2 regions of the Flavihumibacter rivuli genome follow, and region 2 is predicted to be linked to the other one. Evidence: riboswitches for the same ligand, from Rfam matches in the RefSeq annotation. Region 2 holds a riboswitch; the other holds the start of a gene.
The links. Region 2 has a riboswitch for S-adenosylmethionine ahead of KJS94_RS16370 (SusC/RagA family TonB-linked outer membrane protein). Riboswitches for the same ligand answer to the same signal wherever they lie in the genome.
Positions count from the first base shown of each region.

Region 1: another riboswitch for S-adenosylmethionine. It lies ahead of KJS94_RS00080 (trans-sulfuration enzyme family protein); the one in region 2 lies ahead of KJS94_RS16370 (SusC/RagA family TonB-linked outer membrane protein).

Region 1 covers NZ_CP092334.1:15,386-19,815, reverse strand. Annotated here, with positions in the region: gene uvrA (excinuclease ABC subunit UvrA) at 1-1,368, opposite strand, end outside; gene KJS94_RS00085 (YiaD family glycine zipper/OmpA-like lipoprotein) at 1,512-2,186, shown strand; SAM riboswitch class I at 2,275-2,385, shown strand; gene KJS94_RS00080 (trans-sulfuration enzyme family protein) at 2,531-3,703, shown strand; gene KJS94_RS00075 (homoserine dehydrogenase) at 3,733-4,430, shown strand, end outside.
Region 2 covers NZ_CP092334.1:3,861,745-3,866,174, forward strand. Annotated here, with positions in the region: gene KJS94_RS16370 (SusC/RagA family TonB-linked outer membrane protein) at 1-1,836, opposite strand, end outside; SAM riboswitch class I at 2,146-2,248, opposite strand; gene KJS94_RS16375 (TonB-dependent receptor) at 3,164-4,430, shown strand, end outside.

The DNA of each region.
Region 1 (4,430 bases), 450 kb from region 2:
GAACCAGGTCATCAACTGATCGAGGTTCAACTCGCTCAACTCAGAAATATTTCGCCCATCTATCCTGAACCACAAGCTCTCCTTTCTCAACCTCGCCCCATTACAGGTGGAACAGGTGGTCAATTCCATAAAGCCTTCCGCCCATTCGCGTATGGCCTCGGAAGTGCTGCTGCCGGCAAACCACCTTCTCAGTTGGGGGATCACTCCTTCAAATTCTTCCGCATATACCCTTGCACCGGAATCGAACTCGTCAAAATCGATGATCTCTTCGTTATTGCCTGCTTCATTTCCATAGAGAATTACATTCAACGCAGCAGTCGACAATTCCTTGACCGGCTTCTTCAAATCGATTTTATACTTTTTGGCAACCTGCTGCACTTGCCGGAACACATATGCATCCCTTTCTTCACCCAAAGGAGCAATGGCACCTTCCTTGATACTTAGCGACCAATCAGGTATCACCTGTTCCATGCTTACCTGGTACACTGTGCCAAGGCCCTTACAGGTTGGGCAGGCACCATAGGGAGAGTTAAAGGAGAAGCTATTGGGCGAAGGCTCTTCATAACTGATGCCCGTATCCTCACACATCAACTGCTTACTGTATTGTACCACCTTATCCGTATCCTGTAGATGCAGGAACATCAGGTCCTTCCCTACCTGCAGGGACTTTTGCACACTCTGGCTTAACCTGAGGCGCATGTCTTCCGAAACAGCCATCCTGTCCACCACTACTTCAATATCGTGGATCTTGTATCGGTCCACCTGCATCTTTGGTACCAGGTCCTTGATCTCACCATCCACACGTACCTTCAGGTATCCTTTCTTGCGGACATCTTCAAACAATTCGCGGTAATGGCCCTTACGTCCCCTTATCAAAGGGGCCAGGATACTTATCTTTTTCCCTTTGTATTTATGGTAGATATTCTCTACGATCTCTTCCTCACTGAACTTGGTCATCTTCTTACCGGTATTGTAGCTATAGGCTTCCCCTGCCCTTGCAAAAAGCAGCCGGAGGAAATCATATACTTCGGTAATGGTACCAACAGTTGAACGGGGGTTCTTATTTGTCGTCTTTTGTTCAATGGAAATAACAGGGGACAGCCCGGTGATCTTGTCTACATCAGGCCGTTCCATATCACCGATGAATTGCCGGGCATAGGCACTAAAACTCTCCATGTACCGACGCTGGCCTTCGTTATATATGGTATCGAAAGCAAGGGAGGATTTACCGCTGCCACTTACGCCCGTAAATACCACTAATTTATTCTTGGGAATATGGATATCAATATTCTTCAGGTTGTGTTCACGCGCACCAAAAACATTGATGCTTTCTTCGCTTAGTTCCTGATCTTTGGGTCTTCTTTTCATAATTGCCGTTCAAAGATAAAACAAGCCCGTCCGCCTTTGGTTGAAAATGATGCCGGGATAGTAGATTTTGACGGCATTATTGAATTAAATATTTTTGTAATGTCTATTGAATTCTATTACCATTAATCAATAAATCCTTAGAAATGAAAAGTATCAGCAGACCCGTATTTGGATTGGCAGCAGCGGCATTGTTACTGGCCGGATGTGAATCGATGAATAAAACACAGAAAGGAGCCGCAGTAGGAACCGCGGGCGGTGCAGCAGTCGGTCTAGCTATTGGTTCCCTTTTCGGTAAAGCCGGCCTGGGCGCCCTGATTGGTGCAGCCGTTGGGGGAACTGCCGGAACCCTGATCGGCAAGAAGATGGACCAACAGGCAAAAGAGATTGAGCAAACCATTCCCGGCGCAAAAGTGGAAAGGCATGAAGAGGGGATAGAAGTGGAATTCAACAACGCCATCCTTTTTGGCTTTGATAAATCAGCACTCTCTAAAGAAGCCAAGGACGAGTTGAACAAACTGGCCACTATTTTGGTGAAATACCCGGACACGAATATTGAAGTGCAGGGCCATACCGACTCCAAAGGAGACTCTGCCTATAACATGAAATTATCGGCAAGAAGGGCCCAGGCCGTGGTAGACCAGTTGAAGACGCAGAATGTAGCCCCGGAAAGGTTAAAGCTGGTGGCACACGGGGAAAACCTGCCCAAATACCCCAATGATACAGAAGAAAATATGGCCAAGAACCGGAGGGTAGAATTCCTGATCTATGCCAACGAAAAAATGAAGGCCGAGGCCAAGAAAGAAGCCGGGGAACAATAGCCATAGCGGTTTGGCTAACAACAGTTAGGAAAAAAAATTAGCTCATTTAATTCCCTGCTGTTATCTTTGCACCAGTTCTTTAACGCATCGCTTATCAAGAAAGGCTGAGGGAAATGGCCCGATGACGCCTTGACAACCTGTTTCTTACCATGGTAAGAAGTAAGGTGCCAAATCCATCCCCTAAAGGGGAAGATAAGTCTGATGAATAGCTTCTGAATATCAAAAATTTTCATAGAGCTCTTCTGATGATTTATCGGAAGAGCTTTTTTTATGCCCTTCCGATCCTGATCCTTGGTAAGTGGTGTCGCTGACAACCTGTTTTTCAACGAACAAAACTGTTTAACATGCAAGCGACAACACAACTCTTACACAGCATCCCAGTTGATGCACAAACCGGCGCCATTGCAGTGCCCATTTACCAGACCAGCACTTTTGTGCAGGAAGCCCCAGGCGTGAACAAGGGGTATGATTACAGCAGGACAAACAACCCCACCAGGGCAACCCTTGAACAGATCGTTGCCGAACTGGAAAATGGCGCAACCGGCGCGGCATTCTCCAGCGGGCTGGCAGCCATTGATGCAGTGATCAAGCTATTGGAAAGCGGTGATCACATCATTGCGGTTGACGATATCTATGGTGGTGCTTTCCGCTTATTTGACAAGGTGTACAAAAAGTTCGGGATCAGTGTTTCATATGTGGATACCAGTGATCTCGATGCCATTGCAGCTGCAATACAGGATTCCACCCGTCTTATTTGGCTGGAAACCCCAACCAACCCCACCCTGAAGATCAGCGACATCAAGGCTATAGCCGCACTGGCAAAGGAAAATAACATCCTGCTTTGCGTGGACAATACTTTTGCTTCCCCGGCCTTACAAAAACCGCTCGACCTGGGTGCGGACATCGTCGTGCATAGCGGAACCAAATACATTGGCGGGCATTCGGATGTGATAGCAGGACTGGTGGTCACCAAAACAAAGGAACTGGGCAGCCAGGTCAAGTTCTACCAGAATGCCTGTGGCGCAGTCCTTTCCCCTTTCGACAGCTTCCTGCTGATCAGGGGATTGGAGACCTTACACCTCCGCATCAAACAACATTGCAGGAATGCAGCGTCAATTGCCGGTTTCCTTGCGCAACACCCGCTGGTTGACAAAGTTTATTACCCCGGTTTATCCAGCCATCCGAATCATGCAACCGCAAAGGCACAGCAGGAAGACTTTGGCGGTGTGGTTTCCTTTTCATTGAAGACAGATACTATTGAAGCCGCGACGGCCTTTGTTACTGCCACCCGTTTCTTCCACCTGGCAGAAAGTCTTGGCGGAGTGAAAAGCCTGGTAAGCCATCCGGCCAGCATGACCCATAAATCCATCGATGAATGGAGAAGGAAAGCAGCCGGGGTGTCCGACAGCCTGATCCGACTCAGTGTTGGTCTGGAAGACGCCAGCGACCTGATCAGCGACATCGATACCGCACTAGCTCTTGTGGCCGCAACCCATTCCTCATCAGTAACCATTTAAGATCGTTTAACCACCACAACAAAGCAACAATGAGCCATCACAAACAATTAACCATCGGATTATTCGGATTTGGCGTAGTAGGCGAAGGATTGTACAAGGTCCTGCAACAAACACCCTCGCTGAATGCCTCCATCAAAAAGATATGCATCAAGAATCCCGGCAAGAAAAGGAATGCACCGGATGCCTTATTCACTACTGATAAGGACGAATTGCTGAATGACGAAAGCATCAATGTGATCGTTGAAGTAATCAATGAAGCAGATGCCGCATTCGAGATCGCCACTACCGCCCTTCGCAACGGAAAATCAGTTGTCAGCGCCAGCAAGAAAATGATTGCCGAGCACCTGCCTGAACTACTTGCCCTGCAACAGGAAACCGAACAAAGCTTTTTGTATGAAGCAGCGGCCTGCGCCTCCATTCCCGTGATCAGGAACCTTGAAGAATACTACGATAATGACCTCTTGCATGGCATCAAGGCCATCATCAATGGCTCAACCAATTTCATCCTCACCAAAATGTTTGAGGACAAACTGGACTTCCAACAGGCACTCCTGCTGGCCCAACAACTCGGATTCGCCGAGTCGGATCCCACATTGGATGTAGAAGGATATGACGCCATCAACAAATGGACCTTCCTGCTCACCCACGCCTACGGCATCATAGAACACCCGGACAACCTGCTGTTCACCGGCATCCAGAATATCCATGCTATGGATGCAGCTGTAGC
Region 2 (4,430 bases):
CCTGGCGGTCAGGTTAAGAAAGGCGAAATCCTTATAACCGATCTGGGCTGCCCCAAACAAACTGTATACCAGCAGCTTACTGTAATAGTTGGAAGAGATCAATGGATCCCTTGAATTGGCAAGGGAATACAATCCTGCTACAGCCAGCCTCGGCGCTTGCTGGATGTTTTCTTCATAGAACTTGGAACGGATGTTTCCGCCTGCCACCAAGTCAATGCTCAGGTCCTTGGGCAATGATTTTTTGTAATTAAGGGTGGCTTCTGTATTGGTTTCATTAACCGTATAGCCGTCTTCCTGGTAGGAACCAAATGGTGTACCATTGGTGCCATACGCCACTTTTAGTTTCCTGCGGTCATTGTAATAGTCGGTGCCGGTGAAGAAGTTCAATTGAAGGCCTTCAATGATCTTATAATTGAAGCCAGCCTTACCTATGAACCGGTTCCTTCTTTGCTCTACTGTGTTCTCATAGGCAATGAAGAAAGGGTTGCTGTAATAGCTGTTGTTCCAGTTGAAGGTGCTTCCGTCCGGATTCCGGTAGTTTTTGAGACGATTGATATCTACCTGCCTTCCAAACCAGGTGAATTGCAACATTGTACTGGTCGCCCTTCTGCCACCTGCACCGGGAAGGTTATCGGCCCTGTTCTGGTAGTAGTTGGCGTCGGCAATGAAACTGAGTTTGGGTGTTAAGCGTAAGGTGGTATTCAAGCTTACCGTATTGCGGCCCTGGCTGGAATTGGGCACCACGCCTTCCTGTTTGAAATTGTTAAAGGAGATTCGGTAATCCACTTTTTCTGTTGCATCGGCAATGGATATCCCGTTATTCAGGATGTAGCCATTGCGGAAAAAATCCTTTACATTATTCGGGTGGGGGACAAAGGGCACCGGCTCCCCGTTGGAATAGAACTGGGGAATCAGCCTGCCGTCCATTCTCGGCCCCCAGCTTTCGTCTACCCCATCGTTGATGCCGCCGCCTCTTCCATCGACATAGCTGAATTTGCCGTCAGATCCCTGGCCAAAGGTATTTTGGTAGGAGGGGAGTGTGAGCAATTGTTCAATTGAAAAGCCGGTATTGAAGGTTATGCCAATCCCTTTTTTTGATTTCCCTGATTTTGTCTTGATGAGGATGACACCCGCTGCTGCGCGTGAGCCATAAAGTGCAGCTGCATTAGGTCCTTTTAGCACGCTGATGCTTTCAATATCATCAGGGTTGATATCAGCGATGGCATTGGCGTAATCCCTGGAACCGCCTACGCCCAATTGCGAATTGTCAACCGGAACACCATTTAGGATGAATAATGGCTGGTTGTTGCCTGCGATGGAGGTCTCTCCCCTGATGATGATCCTGGATGATCCCATATCGCCCTGGCTATTGGTAATGCGTACGCCCGCTAATTTGCCTTCAAGGGCACTGACAATATTGGGTTCCCGCGCTTCAGCGAAATCTTTTGACTTGAGTTCCTGAACGGCATAGCCTACGGACTTTCTCTTCCGGGAAATGCCAAGTGCAGTTACGACCACTTCATTGAGAGAGCTTTCACCCCTTTCGAGGTCGACCAGGCTGTTCTCGTTCAGTGCACTTACAGGGATTTCTAAAGGCTTGAATCCGACATGCGTCAGTATCAATGTGTCATTGGGGTGGGCGCTGATCTCGAAGCCGCCGTTCCCTTGTGTTACGGAAGAGGATACGCCGTTCTTGGTGCGAATGGTTACACCGTTGAGTAATTGTTGGTTCTCTTTCGTTCTGACCGTGCCCTTGATGATCTTTTGTTGGGCATAGATGGATGCCGACAGTAGCAGGAATAGTAAACTGCCAGCCAGTTTTGTAGATATATGCATAATTACGGGTTTGTTTGCGTTTGGATAATAAGGGTCCCTTCCCATGCCCATCGGGAGTTGGGCATAGGCGTAGCAAGGGCCGTCCCTGAGTCCGCTAAGCGATCAGGGCAGGCGTGGAAACGAACTGTTTAGTGGGAGAAGTTCCTTACCTACAACAACAGCAGCAGGGAAGCTGTGATAGACAAATAGCGTTGGGGAAGCGGTTGTTTGAGAGGGTCTGTTCCATTTCTTTCATTTTAATGGTGATTAAACATGTAATCACTTATCAGCACCAGACAAGCTTAGTTCTGCACTAAGTATAAGATACCTGGCCTATCTCTCCCCACGGGGGATGGATTTGGCACCTTGTCTTTTTGCGAGACGGTTGCCAAGGCTTCATCGGGCCATGTCCCTCAGCCATTCTTGATAAGCAATGCAAGGCAAAATTAGGAGGCAAATATTATTCTACCAAAATAGTAGACTAATATTTTGCGGTAGATTTAGTAGGATTTTTGCAGTGAGGGGGTTTTGTGCGCCTGTGGGGGGAGACCTTTTTAACCTCTTAACCTCAGCGGGCGCGGTCGAAGAGGACCCCGATGTACAAAAGACGAAATGATTTATGCATCCAACAGCTAATCTCATCTTCCAACTACCCGTTGGTCATAAGACACAACGGGGGCGGGTATACGTAATCTGCGCTGTTGATGGTAGCGATGCAATTCTTTTAACCTCAGCGGGGTCTCTCGTAGAGGACCCCGATGTGCCTCCTACCGCTATTCATCAGGGTCCCCTTCGGGAGACCCTGCTGGGGAGAGGGTTTCCTTCTTCCAACTACCCGTTGGTCATAAGACACAACAGGGGCGGGTATACGTAATCTGCGCCGTTGATGGTAGCGATGCAATTCTTTTAACCTCAGCGGGGTCTCTCGTAGAGGACCCCGATGTACCTTCTACTGCTATTCATCAGGGTCCCCTTTGGGAGACCCTGCTGGGGAGAGGTGGGGGGAGACCCTGCTGAGGAGAGGTTTTCCTTCTTCCAACTACCCGTTGGTCATAAGACACAACGGGGGCGGGTATACGTAATCTGCGCCGTTGATGGTAGCGATGCAATTCTTTTAACCTCAGCGGGGTCTCTCGTAGAGGACCCCGATGTCCTCATCCTGTTATTCAGCAGGGTCCCCTTCGGGAGACCCTGCTGGGTAGACGGGAAGGAGACCCTGCTGGGTAGACGGGAAGGAGACCCTGCTGGGGTAAAGAAGATCACATTTCCACATCTTCCTCCCTCATCCCTCTCCCCAATCTACACAAACCAATAATTCCTTATATTAGGGAAAACCAAACTAACCAATATGAGATCCGCAAAACTGTTTATGCTCTTGCTGGGCATGTTGGGCTGTACCCTATTGTATGCCCAACGAACAGCCATCACAGGAAAGATCACCGACAAGACCGGTAATCCGCTCTCCGGTGCCTCCGTGAGGGTGAAAGCCACCAAGGCCGGTACCACTACCAACGAAGCCGGCCAGTTCTCCGTCCAGGCCGCTAAAGGCGATGTGCTCGAGATCACCATGGTAGGCTACCAGCCTGCCTCCGTTACCGTTGGGGAAAGCACCGATATCAGCGTCACCATGGAATCTGCCGTGACCGACCTCAGCGGGGTGGTATTGGTGGGTACGCGTCGAGCCGGCCGCGTGAAGATCGAGACCCCTGTGCCGGTGGATGTGGTGAATGTTGGACAGGTAGCCCTGCCGACTGCCAGGATGGACCTGACCTCTATCATCAACTATTCTGCTCCTTCCTTCAACTATAACAAACAAAGTGGTAGCGATGGTGCCGACCATATCGACCTGGCTACCCTGCGCGGTCTGGGTCCCGACCAAACCCTGGTGCTGGTGAATGGCAAGCGCCGCCACCAGACCTCCTTTGTTGCAGTATTCGGTACCCGTGGTCGTGGTGCTTCCGGAACCGACCTCAGTGCCCTTCCAGTTGGCGCCATTGAGAAGGTGGAGATCCTGCGCGATGGTGCTTCTGCCCAGTACGGTTCAGACGCGATCGCCGGGGTGATCAACCTGGTCCTGAAGAAGAGTGTGGGCAAGCTGGATGCGAATATCGGCTGGTCCGGCTACTATGATAAGGAGTTCAACCCTGCCTTCAAGCCCGAACTCGGCCAGTATGTATATGGCAACAAGGTTGACGGTAGTACTTTCAGTGCCAACCTGAATTATGGTGTGGGTATCGGTAAGAACGGTGGTTTCATCAATTTCACCGGTAACTATATCACCCAGGGCAAGACCTACCGCCAGGTACTGGAGACCGATGAGGCCAGCGACAAATGGCTGCCCACCAATATTTACCGTCGCGCCCATGGCGATGGCTCACTGGATGCAGGGGGTATTTTCATGAATATGGAACTGCCCTTCGCCAATAGCAAGACCACCTTCTATGCCTTTGGCGGGTACAATTCCAAGAAATCAGATGCCTATGCCTTCACCCGTAACTGGTCCGCCCGTCCCGAGCGCTTCCCAACCGATGCGAATGGCGATCTGATCGAAGTGCCGGGCATCATCTTCACCACCTCAGACGGTGAACAGTATTATAACCCCCATATCCAAACGA